DNA from 4 places in the Pantoea phytostimulans genome. Region 1 is predicted to be linked to each of the others. Evidence: predicted binding sites of a transcription regulator. Region 1 holds the regulator's gene; each other region holds the start of a gene.
The links. The regulator LexA, encoded in region 1, represses DNA repair genes until DNA is damaged. The targets are predictions, from matches to a motif close to TNCTGTATGTACATACAGNA.

Region 1 (3,212 bases):
TATAAAGCGCTACTCATGTGCGCTATTGAAAGTTAATTATAGTAGAGGATTTTAGATCTGCTGGAACATTACAGAATATTCTGTAGAGCGCGGTTCTGTACCACGCCCTATTTTAAGCGGTAAACCAGCTGTTGTTTTGCCAGTGACGCCGCCATATCCACCATAACGACAGGCCGCGCAAGGCAAGAAACACCATGACTGCCAGCCATAAAGCGTGGTTACCCAACCACGGTAAAGTCAGTAAGGTAATGAAATAGCCTAACGCCGCAATCGCCATACTGTTACGCATTTCACGACCCCGCGTTGCACCAATGAACATTCCGTCTAGCAAATAACACCAAACGCCGACTATCGGCATAATGATTTGCCAGATTAGATAGCGATCTGCCATTTGCCGTAGTGCGTCGATTGAAGTGAGCATAGAAACGATATACGTGCCAAACAGGATGTAAATCAATGAGAAGAAAAGTGCGACCAGGAAAGCTTGCCGACAGGCGGCGCGCCAGACACGCAGCAATTTAGTGCCATCTTTAGCACCATGCGCTTCGCCTGCAAAGGCTTCTACGGCGTAGGCGAATCCGTCAAGCGCATAAGCGGTGAATGTGATGAACATCAGCAATACCGCATTGACTGCGACGACATTGGGCCCGATACGGGCACCTAACAGGGTCAGCGAGGCAAAACAGAGTTGCAGCATGAGCGAACGCAGCATGATATCGCGGTTAAGTCGTAACAGTCGGCGCATATCTCCGCGCCAACTCTGTTTGAGCAACGCCATATTGATACCCCGCAGTTTCAACACGCGCCATACCATGGCTAATCCCACCGCCAGGGTGACATATTCTGCCAATGCGGTTGCGGTTGCCGCCCCAGCGACCCCCCAATGCAAATCAAGCACCAGCCACAGGTCGAGCAAAATATTGACCAGATTGCCCACTACCAGCAGGATCACCGGCGCTCGCGCATATTGCACACCCAGCAACCAGCCCAGGATCACCAGATTCGCCAGCATCGCGGGGGCGCTAAGCCAGCGAATATGGATAAACAGCGTTGCCTGCTCCAGCACTTGCGGATTACCGCCAATCATATGCGTGGCAAGCTGGCTGACAGGGTCGCGTAAGAAAATGAAAATTACGCCGGCGACAAGCGCCATCATCAATGGCTGAGTCAGGGCACGAGCCAGCGCAGCTTTATCATTCGCACCGAATGCTTGTGCCGTTAAACCGGTGGTGCTCATACGCAGGAAAAGCAGCAGCATAAACAGGAAGCTAGTGATAGTGGTGCCTACAGCGACGCCGCCGAGGTAAACAGGACTATCAAGGTGCCCAATAACAGCGGTATCGACCAATCCCAGCAGCGGGACGGTGATATTAGAAAGGATCATCGGCAGCGCAAGCCGCCAAAGATTTTTATCAGTTGCAGTCAAAAAACGCATTCGCAAATCCGTGCTCAGCGCCGCTGCATCAGCAGGTAAGACAGCAGCGGCTAAATTTGGGCAGACAGAATAGCATCAGACTGGCGAACAAAAGCGACTATAGGAAGATTACAGCCACTCGCCGTTGCGAACGACGCCAACAGCCAGACCCTCAATGGTCAGCGACTGGGCACGCGTATCGACCACAATCGGTTCAAAGTCGTTATTTTCTGGCAGAAGATGAACAATTGAACCCTGTTTTTTCCAGCGCTTAACGGTGACTTCATCATCAATACGCGCGACAACCACTTGTCCGTTACGCACATCTTGCGTTTTGTGCACCGCCAACAAATCACCGTCCATGATGCCGATATCTTTCATCGACATACCGCTTACGCGCAGCAGGAAATCAGCGGAAGGCTTAAACAGACCGGGATCAACTTTGTAATGCGTTTCAATGTGTTCTTGCGCCAGCAGCGGTTCACCTGCGGCCACGCGGCCAATCAGCGGTAAACCTTCCGAGGCTTCTTCTTCCATTAACAGACGAATACCCCGAGAAGCGCCAGAAACAATCTCAATAACGCCTTTACGCGCTAATGCTTTGAGATGCTCTTCTGCCGCATTGGGTGAACGGAATCCCAGCTGTGCGGCAATTTCTGCACGCGTTGGCGGCATGCCTGTTTGATTGATGTGATCGCGAATCAGGTCATAGACCTGCTGCTGCCTGCTGGTTAACGCTTTCATCCCGCCCCCTGGTTGTTTATACAGTCGCTGTGAGTATATACAGGTATTGGTGAAATGGAAACCAAAAGTCAGGCAATAATCAGCCGTTTGACGGGTTCTGGAAAGCCTATCGCAAATGCGACCAAAGCAAAGCGATCCAGACGAAAACGGCCAGTAAGATACTCAGCAAGACGGCGGCTGAACCCATATCTTTTGCACGCCCGGCAAGGGGATGGTGCTCCTGCCCGATGCGGTCAACAACAGATTCAATCGCACTATTGAGGATTTCAACGATGACCACGAGCACGACGGCCCCAATCATTAATACGCGAGAAACGGTGTCCACATCCAGCCAACACGCTACCGCAATGGCGATTAACGCGGCGATAGCTTCCTGGCGGAACGCCGCTTCGTATTGCCATGCAGCACGAAGACCTTGCCACGAATAACCGGCAGCCTTCACAATTCTAATAAGACCGGTGGCATTATTTGCCATATTATGGGAACCCTTTCAACGGATTGACGTCAATGTCTGGGCTGCCAGCTAATGGCACCACCACAGATCTTCGCTGCGCTTTCTGGTATGCTTGCGGCGCTTTGCTAACAAGAGGCTTCATGTTGTCTATGTCAGGTTGGCGTAAACTTTATTATAAATTACTGAATTTACCACTCTCGTTTTTGGTAAAGAGTAAGGCTATTCCGGCCGATCCCGTTTCTGAACATGGTCTGGATCCTACCCGGCCCATTATGTATGTTCTGCCGTACGATTCGAAGGCCGACTTACTGACATTACGCGCGCAGTGCATTAAGCACGATCTGCCCGATCCCCTCTCTCCACTCGAGATTGATGGCTCGCTGCTTCCACGCCACGTTTTTATCCACGATGGCCCGCGCGTATTTCCCTATTTTGTGCCCAGCGTTGAGTCGGTGAAAATCTTCCATGATTACCTCGACTTGCATCGCAACAATCCGGCACTCGACATTCAAATGCTGCCGGTAACGGTGATGTTTGGTCGGGCACCGGGGCGCGAAGTTCAGGGTGAAGATACGCCGCATCTGCGCGTTTTAAATGGTG
Region 2 (3,212 bases), 1.1 Mb from region 1:
GAGATCTTTCATTGGAGAAAAATCAAAGGCGGAAGCCGTATCCAGATTAAATACGGGTGCCGCAGGCGCTTCACGCTCAGGCACATAACGCTGCTGCTGTTGTTCAGCAAACTGACGGGCGAGCGAAGCTTGCTGTAACGCTTCTTCATCCTCTTCATCTTGCTGCCAGCTTTCGCCATAGCGTTGCTGTTGCCCAGACTGGAACGCTTCACGCAGTTCTGCCTGCTGCAATGCTTCTTCGTCTTCTGGTGCCCAGATGGCATTTTGTTCTGAAGATACGCCTGACTGAACCGTGCTCGACTCTTCTGCTTTGGCTTTTTCTTCCGCCATGCGTTGTGAGGGTAATTTGATGCCGTAAGAGGCTAATTCACGACGCGTCGGCAACTTAACCGGATTAGGACGCGGCAACGAAGGCCCGATCCCTTGTTTGACCTGCGGGTTAGGATTCACTTCTGGCGCAAGGTCAAATGTAGGGGTTGTTCTTGTTGCAACGGATGCAGCGGCAGCGGCTGTCGCTGCTACTCGCGTTACTGCGGAAGGTGTTTCTGGCATTGAAGATGCGCTTTCACGCCAGTTGCCCATCTTCGGCTCGTTATCTTCAAAGGCGGTAAACGGCGGTGCTTGAGCAGGTTTATCTTCTGGAATTTCAAACCGATAAAGCGGCGGCGACGCTTCTGGTGCAGTCTGAACCTGAGGTTGGCCATTGTTTATCGGTGCAGAAACCTGTGCTGCTACGGCAGGTGCAACTGTTGATGGCACAGCAACTGAAGAAACTGGCGCAACGGCAGGTAATGGCGCTAATTCGACGTGCGCAGCTTCCACAGTTGTAGCAACAGCTGCGCTGGTTGCTGCAGCCGCTTTCGCTAACAAGGGATCCTGGTTTGACAAGAGAACATCTTCAGCTGAGACAGCTTCTTCAGCGGGCACGCTTTCAGCAGCCACATTACGTGGCGCCGCCAGCAAAATATCCTCTTCATCGTCATCATGCTGAATAGCACGTGAACGGGAGGTCGATGCGTGTTCAGCCTCATACTCTTCGTCTTCTTGCCATGGCTCATCGTGGCGCGACCGGTTGCTGGCAAAGGTTAATACACCCATGACCACACCCCCAATGCGCTCCGCAATGGTCAGCCATGACCAACCAGTGTAGAGCGTGACACCCGCTGCCCAGACACACAGCAATGCTAACGTTCCACTCGCAGGATTTAACCAAGGCGCCATGGCATTACTGACCAGGCTGCCGATCACACCGCCGGAAGCGAAATACCAAATATCATCAGCATTCAAAGCAGCCATGCCGCAGGTGGTGACTACCAGCGCCAAAACACCAATCAAACGCAGGCCAACCGCGAAATAGTCGAAGTAGTCTTGATTGTCACGCTGACGAAAAGCGATCCAACACAGCCCCAGAATGACCGGCGGAATGGCGTAAGCCATCACACCAAAAATGAAAAGTAAGGTGTCAGCAAGCCAGGCGCCAACGCTGCCGCCAATGTTGTGAATGGGTTCATGCCAGGCCGTTTGCGACCAGCTTGGATCGGAAGGATTAAAACTGACCAATGAAACCATCAAATAAATGGCAAAAAGCGCCACCAGGATGAGCAACGCTTCGAGTAGACGGCGTCCACTGCTCAGCGATTGTAACGAAACGTCTTTATCTTCTGTGTATTCCTGGCTCAAGAGAACTCTCCAGGTGCCTGTAAAGTATGAAGCAACAGCGTCGGGCACTCCCGACGCTGGTCCTGTATGAATTCACAGGAGTGTACCGAAATCCCACAGGTTTTGCACCTGCCCCGCATCAGCGAGTTTTGATCACCAGACGATTGCTCTGTTTGACCTCTTCCATCACCACATAAGTACGCGTGTCGTTAACGCCTGGCAGACGCAACAAGGTTTCGCCCAACAGTTTGCGATAGGCAGACATGTCAGGTACACGCGTTTTAAGCAGGTAGTCGAAATCACCCGAAACGAGGTGACACTCTTGAGTTTCCTCAAGTTTTTGTACAGCGGCGTTAAATTGCTCAAACACATCTGGCGCGCCACGATTCAGAGTAATCTCAACGAACACCAGCAGTGATGCATCCAGATAATGCGGGTTTAATTGTGCGGTGTAGCCCAGGATAAAACCTTGACGCTCAAGGCGGCGCACACGCTCAAGACACGGCGTAGGCGATAATCCTACGCGTTTGGAAAGTTCCACGTTTGAAATACGACCATCTTTCTGCAGTTCATTCAGAATATTTCTGTCGATTCTGTCGAGGTCTTTCCCGGGGCGTTTCTTATTGTCTACCATTATTATTGTCTCTCTTAATTCCTTCCCTTTACCTGCCACGCCCTGAAAACGCTCATTGTTCGGGGCATTTTTGAAGTGAAGTTGTAGAGCCTGTGCGTTAAGGCACTCATCCGCATGACGCATGTTGTCTGTCCACATCATGCGTCATTACCAATGTCAGGCTGCTTTTATTCGGTGTTGCGCGCAAAACGAGGCATTAAACCCTGTTTTGATCCGATTAACATTCTTCGCTTCTGACACTGTTTTCGCAAATGCGCAGGCGATTGTCAAAGTAAAATGTCCAAATCCAGTACAAGATGCCAGACAGTCCTCTGGGTAACTGTTTTTAAATGAGTATTTTTGAACAGCTGCACCACAAAAAGCCGATTTTTGCCCCCTTTTGGCGCAAAGGAGAGGCGGAAACTATCATCATCGTCTACGCCATTTGCAGCTATCGTTAACAAAATCGTGCAAGCCTTGTCATTCCATCAGGATATTCCCTACAATCGCAGGCTATGTCAGCCGAATGAAACTGAGGAAAGCATGAGTACGGCAAAACACAGTAAGTTACTCATTCTGGGCTCCGGTCCAGCGGGTTATACCGCAGCCGTTTACGCTGCACGCGCCAACCTGAATCCGGTTTTAATTACTGGGCTTGAAAAAGGCGGTCAGTTAACCACCACGACAGAAGTTGAAAACTGGCCGGGTGACCCGCACGATCTGACAGGTCCATCTCTGATGGAACGCATGCATGAGCATGCTGAGAAATTTAATACTGAAATCATTTTTGACCACATTCACACTGTCGATTTACAGAATCGTCCTTTCCGTTTGACCGGTGACAGCGCTGAATACACCGCTGATGCGCTGATCATCGCCACTGGCGCCTCTGCACGTTACCTTGGTCTGCCGTCGGAAGAAGCGTTTAAAGGCAAAGGCG
Region 3 (3,212 bases), on a different replicon from region 1:
GCCTGTCGGTGTTGAAGTTTTGCCTATTGCCCGCCGCATCGAAGAAATTCAAACTGAAAATGAGTTAGAACTCATCCGCGACAAACTCACCAAAGCTTTTTCCTTGATTGGGCGTCCGCTGTTTGTGGAGCATACCGGTCTCTATCTTGATGGCCTGAATGGCTTGCCTGCCGGTCTGACACGCATTTTCTGGAACCGCTTAGACGCTGAACGCTTCACTGCGCTGGTTCAGGGGCTGGATAGCCAGTGCGTCACGGCGAAAACCGTGCTGGGCTATTGTGACGGTCGAAAAATGTATCAATTTTCCGGCGAACTGCGCGGCACCATCGCGGCCAAACCTGCGGGTACGCGCGGCTTTCAGTGGGATTGTGTCTTTATTCCCGAGGGTCATGATCAGACCTTTGCCGAGATGGGTGACAAGAAAAATGAGATTTCCATGCGCCGCATCGCACTGGATCGCTTTGCTAACTTTTTAAAAACTGCGCGGGGAGTAGCATGAAACCTGAATTAAAACGCGCCTACGATTCTGGAAAACTGATTCTTTTTGCTGGTGCCGGTATCTCACGTAACCTTGGCTTGCCGGAATGGCATGAGTTAATTTCCCATCTCGCCAACGAGTTGGGCTACGATCCTAAAATATTCAACACCTACGGCACGCACCTTTCCTTGGCGGAATATTACAAGCAGAAAAAAGGCTCGCTGGGCCCGTTACGCAGTTGGATGGATCGTGAATGGCATCGGCCTGATATTGATGTTCGTTCTTCCGAAATTCATACCATGATCACGCAAGGCAATTTCTCTCGTATCTATACCACTAATTACGATCGCTGGCTCGAAGCGGCACACGAAGCGCACGGCGTCCCTTATTTTAAGGTCGCGAATGCAGCTGATTTAGTCTCATTGACGGAAGATAAGCGCCACATCATTAAGCTGCATGGTGATTTCGACGATGATACGTCGATTGTGCTGGACGAAAGCAGCTACTTTGAACGGCTCTATTTTGATTCCCCGCTGGATATCAAATTGACGCACGACGTGATGGGCAACTCGGTATTGTTCGTTGGCTATAGCATCAGCGACTTTAACATTCGTCTGCTGTTTTATCGTCTGACCAAAATGTGGGGCCGCACCGGCCTGGCGACCGCGCGGCCTAAATCCTACCTGTTTACCAATCGCAACAATCCGGTAGCAAAAGAGGTGTTGGGACAATGGGGCATTGAGATGATCGTGTCGGAAGAGGATGATCCCCGCAAAGCGTTGGCGGATTTTCTTGAAGCGTTATTGGCCTAACAATTCCATTAGCGCAGCCATTATAGAGATATGCAGGGCGTTTTATCGTATAAACCCTGCGTCTGATCATCATTGCGCAATCGGCGAGCACCCTGGGTTTTAGAAGATGCATGGGTGTGCCGTTTTAAGATGTTATTCTCTAGTGGAAAACAAAAAACGGCGTGTTATACTGTATATATTCACAGTATCAGAGAGGCAAGAAAATGGCTGTCGAAACAAAATTTGTAGTCGTCAGAAAGGGTGAAGAGAAGATGACGTTTGCCAACAAGAAAGAGGCCGATGCCTACGACAAAATGCTCGATATGGCCGAAGCCTTCACTGACTGGCTGTTGCAGCATCAACCTGGACTGGATGAAACCCAGGCTGAAACGCTGGGCCTGCTGATTGCTGAGCAAAAAGATGCGGTGCAGCATATCCTCCGTACCAGCAAACTGCCTGAAGCGGCGCCTTCTGCAGACATTACTGTCGCAGAGAAAGATGATCATGAAGAGGTTGCTGAAGAAGCAACCAGCACCAAAAAAGTTCGCGCAGTTAAAGCGGCTTGATGACCGAAACGCCGTGAGTAATAAGCTGACGGCGTTTTTGTTTCTGCCTTTCTAAACCCTGCGAACCTGATAACGCGTACTTCTACCTCCGCCTTCCAGCTTGTAAAGACACTCTTTTTCCAGCAGATCGGCTAAATGACGTGTAGCCGTCGATTTACTCACTTTGGCGACTTTTTGATACTGACTGGCGCTAATGCCTAGCTCAAAACCCTGTTCGCCGCCGTCCAGTAATCGATTGAGCACTTTCACCTGTTCTTTACTCAAACCCAACCCTTGATGGCGCAGCCAGAATCGGGCTTTTAGTTGTGTACGCTCAACGCTGAGCATCGCCTGATTCAGGCTTTCTTCCAGAATATCCAGAAACCACATCAGCCAGCCGGTGATATCCAGATCGCCTTTCTGCGTTTTTTCCAGCACCCGATAATAGTCGGCGCGTTTTGCCAATATGGCTGAAGACATGGCATAAAGCCGAATGCTTTGGCTATCCGCTTGCGCTAGCGCCAAATCTGTTAATGCACGTGTAATGCGCCCATTACCATCATCGAACGGATGAAGCGTAACAAACCACAGATGGCAAATGGCAGCGCGTAACAACGGGTCGAGTAATACATTCTCCCGGCTTTGGTTAAACCATGTCATAAACGCGTCGAGCTGATGTTCCAGTCCCGCACGCGGCGGCGCTTCAAAGTGAACCGTTGGTCGGTCAAGGCGTCCCGACACCACTTGCATTGGCTCGCTGCCGCGAAGCGCACCGACGCTTAGCGAATGGATTGACCATCCATCCTGTGGAAAGAGCCAATGGTGCCATTGGTACAAGCGCTTGAGTGTTAAAGGTCGATCGCGATTATTGATGGCATCAAGCATCATCGCCGCCAATCCTTCAGACCGGTCGGATATGGGATAAGGTTGTTCTTCGGAAACACCTAAACGCCGCGCCAGCGATGAACGCACCGATTGCGCGTTAACGCGTTCTTCTTCGATGGCAGAAGAGGAGAGAATATTAGCCAGCAAGGTATCGAGCGTTTGCGATTCATCGTCCGATTGCAGGCTTGCGCGGCCCAATAACGTGCCACGCAGTTGCTGAGCATGGCGAAGCCGCGGCAGGAGTTGTGCATCTTGCCAGGTAAACTGTGGCCAATCGGGGTGTTGCCAAATCCATAACGTTGTCATCAAACGGCTCATCTTATCGGTATGAGCCGAATAGAGAGTGTCATTCGGCTCAAAATATGAGTCGATTATAGGGGCTTATTGGCTCATGTGCGAGCGAGAAAAATTCAAAGAGGAAAGAGAAACAGGACGCGAAGGCCCTGTTTTGAGATTAATGTGTGAATTGCGTGAAGGTGCTCGAGTAGAACTGAACCATCCAGATCACATAAA
Region 4 (3,212 bases), 600 kb from region 1:
TGGAGCAGGTAATCAAAGATTTCAACGGTAAAGCGAATATCGTTAAGCTTTGGGTGGCCGGATTCCCCGCAATGGAACGTCGTCAGGTGGTGTATGAAAAATTACTGAAAGCCAACCCGGGCATTCATCAATTGGAATCGATTGGTGCGGTTTCTACGGACGTACAGGGCGATACCGCCAATAAAATCGGCGCTATTCTGGCGAAGTATCCAAAAGGTCAGATCGATGCTATTTGGGGCGCATGGGATGCCTTTAGTCAGGGCGCATACAAAGCGCTGCAGGAAAATGGTCGTACCGAGATCAAGCTGTACAGCATTGACGTCTCAAACCAGGATTTGCAGTTGATGCGTGAGAAAGGTAGCCCGTGGGTGCAAACGTTCGCGGTGGATCCAAAAACCATTGGCGCCGTGAATATGCGTCTGGTGGCGAAAAAGATTGCCGGTGAAGAAACGCCCGCGACTTACGAATTTAAAGCCGCTTCGATTTCTCAGCAGCAGCTCAACAGTCAGCAAGGTGCGGTTAACGTGGCTTCGCTGAACAAAATCATTCCGGGCTGGGGCAGCAACGACGATTTCGTTGCACCGTGGTTTGCCACGCTGGAAGCGAAATATAAGAAGTAAGAAGTCGTTTGTCCCTCCCTGGTCTTATTGAGTCTGGGGTCGTTTGTCCCCCATCCCGGCCTTCCCCCGTTTTGACAGGGGAAGGAGACGCTGCCACATACAGCTTCAATACTCACATAAAGCAGCATCTTCCTCCCCCATTTATGGGGGAGGATTGAGGTGGGGGACAAACGACCTCGCACTTATGGGGACCTAGGTGAGGGATAAACGACGCCTAACCTAAAGAGATTAGGATGAGGGACAGCGCGCGCATTCCCCTAAACTACAAACCCAACAGCAACTGCCGTTCAAGCTGCGGATCCACCAGCGTGACGTGCAATCCCACCAGCCGAACGCCTCTTCCCGCCCGCCGCTCGTCCCAGGTTTTACGCGCCACCGCAATCATATCTTCCTTGTTCAGCACCGGCCAAATGTGTTCCTGCGTCGTCTGCTGGAAATCGTTAAATTTTAATTTAACGCCCTGACGAGCGATTAATTTATCGGGTCGGATCTGCGTCAAACGGCGATCCAGTTCCTCATAGAGATAATCGATGATGGTCAGGCAGGCTTCCCAACTCTCAATATCCTCCGCCAGCGTTCTTTCTACGCCCAGCGACTTGCGTTCACGCTCCACCACCACGCCACGCTCATCAATGCCGTTGCTGCGCTCCCAAAGAATGCGACCAAACTTACCGAACCGCTTTAACAGTTGCGCCAAATCTGCTTTCTGCACATCGCCGCAGGTATGCAGGCCCATCTCTTCCAACTTCTTTGCGGACACCTTGCCCACACCGGGAATTTTTGCCAGCGGTAATGTCAATAAAAACCCCGCCATCTCTGGCGGTGTAATCACATATTGCCCGTCTGGCTTATTCAAATCGGAAGCAATCTTGGCGAGAAATTTAATCGGCGCAATGCCCGCAGACGCGGTTAACTGGGTTTCACGATAGATTGTGGCGCGGATATCTTTAGCGATCAGCGTAGCGGAGCCGTGACAGTGCAGGCTGTCGGTGACATCTAAATAGGCTTCATCCAGGGAAAGCGGTTCAATGAGCGGGGTATAACGCAAGAAGATGTCGCGAATTTGCGCTGATGCTTCTTTATAAGCAGCAAAGCGGCCCGGTAACAGGCGTAAATGAGGGCATAATTTCAGCGCCATTCCGGTAGGCATTGCGCTACGCACACCATATTTTCGGGCAGGATAGTTGGCGGTACTGATTACGCCACGGCGTTCACGGCTACCGCCAATAGCGATAGGGATATCGCGTAATGAGGGATCATCACGCATTTCAACCGCGGCATAAAAGCAGTCCATATCAACATGAATAATCTTGCGCATACCCTCCTCCAATACTGGATAAGTATACAGTCGGCAAAAGTAACTGCAATATTTGTTGAGCGAGGCATTAAAGTTTACAAATTTTTGGCCGTATTCCCTTTAGGAAACTGCCATTTTCCAGGACATAGTCTTGCTAAAAAAACAGACAATGTTAATGTTGCGCAGCGGTAGCGGAGTTTTCCGATAATGCAAGCAGAGACGCTGTTCGGCGTCATTGTTCTTCTTCACGTCAAGGTACACACAGCATGGGCAAAATCGCACTCCTGTTTGCGATGATTTTGATGCCAGCCCTCAGCATGGCAATGACACCTGAACCCGTTCAACAACTGGCGCCGGTGAATAAAGAATTAAAGAAACAGTTACTCGGCACGCCAGTTTATATCCAGATTTTCAAGGAAGAACGTACGTTAGAGTTGTACGGTAAAATCGGTAATGAATACCGTCTACTGGACACCTATCGCATCTGTAATTTTTCTGGCGGCCTCGGCCCGAAACGTCGTCAAGGCGATTTCAAAAGCCCGGAAGGATTTTATAACGTTAAGCTGAATCAGCTGAAGCCCGATAGCCGCTTCTATCGCGCTATTAACATTGGTTTTCCGAACCAATATGATCGCGATCAGGGCTACAACGGCAACTATTTGATGATCCACGGTGATTGCAAATCGATTGGCTGTTACGCCATGACCAACGCCTACATGGATGAAATTTTTAATTATGTGGATGCGGCGCTGCGCAATGGGCAACCAGAGGTGAGCATTAGCATCTATCCGTTCCGCATGACTGAAAGCAACATGCAGCGTCATCGTTACTCAACCTACGCCAATTTCTGGCGTGAGCTGCAACCGGGCTATGCGTATTTCGACAAATACCACCAGCCACCCACGGTTAACGTGACCAGCGGTAAATATGTCATGAACAACAGCCCGGTGATAACCAATCCCGAAGCTGCGTCCAAATCATTCCTGGCGCTCTCCAAGGCAGAATAATGCCCATTCACCTGGCACTATCCGGTGCCAGGTTTCATTTCCTGTCAACGGCTGCGTCGCTATCACCGTCACGATGTCATTGGCAGTAGTGTGTTCTTGAAAATCAACCTCAACATCCTGATCAAGCAACTGCGCACGGCCAAACGGCGCACGGCGCGTGATCCAAAAGAGATTGGTGGAACAGAACGCCATCAAATAACGTCCGTCTGACAGCAACATATTGAACACGCCTTTCTGCCGCAGCTCGCCGGCTAATTCACCGATATAACGAAATACCGCAGGCCAGTT

Region 2: the regulator LexA is predicted to act here: its motif matches at 1,741-1,760, upstream of ACF2G4_RS02455 (DNA translocase FtsK 4TM domain-containing protein).
Region 3: the regulator LexA is predicted to act here: its motif matches at 1,458-1,477, upstream of ACF2G4_RS18755 (YebG family protein).
Region 4: the regulator LexA is predicted to act here: its motif matches at 1,951-1,970, upstream of dinB (DNA polymerase IV).

The regions. Positions count from the first base shown of each region.
Region 1 is NZ_CP173698.1:3,394,305-3,397,516, reverse strand. Features, by position in the region: gene dinF (MATE family efflux transporter DinF) at 113-1,435, opposite strand; gene lexA (transcriptional repressor LexA) at 1,544-2,158, opposite strand; gene ACF2G4_RS15865 (diacylglycerol kinase) at 2,265-2,633, opposite strand; gene plsB (glycerol-3-phosphate 1-O-acyltransferase PlsB) at 2,762-3,212, shown strand, end outside.
Region 2 is NZ_CP173698.1:512,202-515,413, reverse strand. Features, by position in the region: gene ACF2G4_RS02455 (DNA translocase FtsK 4TM domain-containing protein) at 1-1,680, opposite strand, end outside; gene lrp (leucine-responsive transcriptional regulator Lrp) at 1,799-2,293, opposite strand; gene trxB (thioredoxin-disulfide reductase) at 2,816-3,212, shown strand, end outside.
Region 3 is NZ_CP173699.1:55,904-59,115, reverse strand. Features, by position in the region: gene ACF2G4_RS18765 (non-canonical purine NTP pyrophosphatase) at 1-499, shown strand, start outside; gene ACF2G4_RS18760 (SIR2 family protein) at 496-1,290, shown strand; gene ACF2G4_RS18755 (YebG family protein) at 1,494-1,835, shown strand; gene ACF2G4_RS18750 (Fic family protein) at 1,887-3,005, opposite strand.
Region 4 is NZ_CP173698.1:8,284-11,495, reverse strand. Features, by position in the region: gene ACF2G4_RS00055 (sugar ABC transporter substrate-binding protein) at 1-620, shown strand, start outside; gene dinB (DNA polymerase IV) at 883-1,938, opposite strand; gene dpaA (peptidoglycan meso-diaminopimelic acid protein amidase) at 2,184-2,924, shown strand; gene ACF2G4_RS00040 (class II glutamine amidotransferase) at 2,895-3,212, opposite strand, start outside.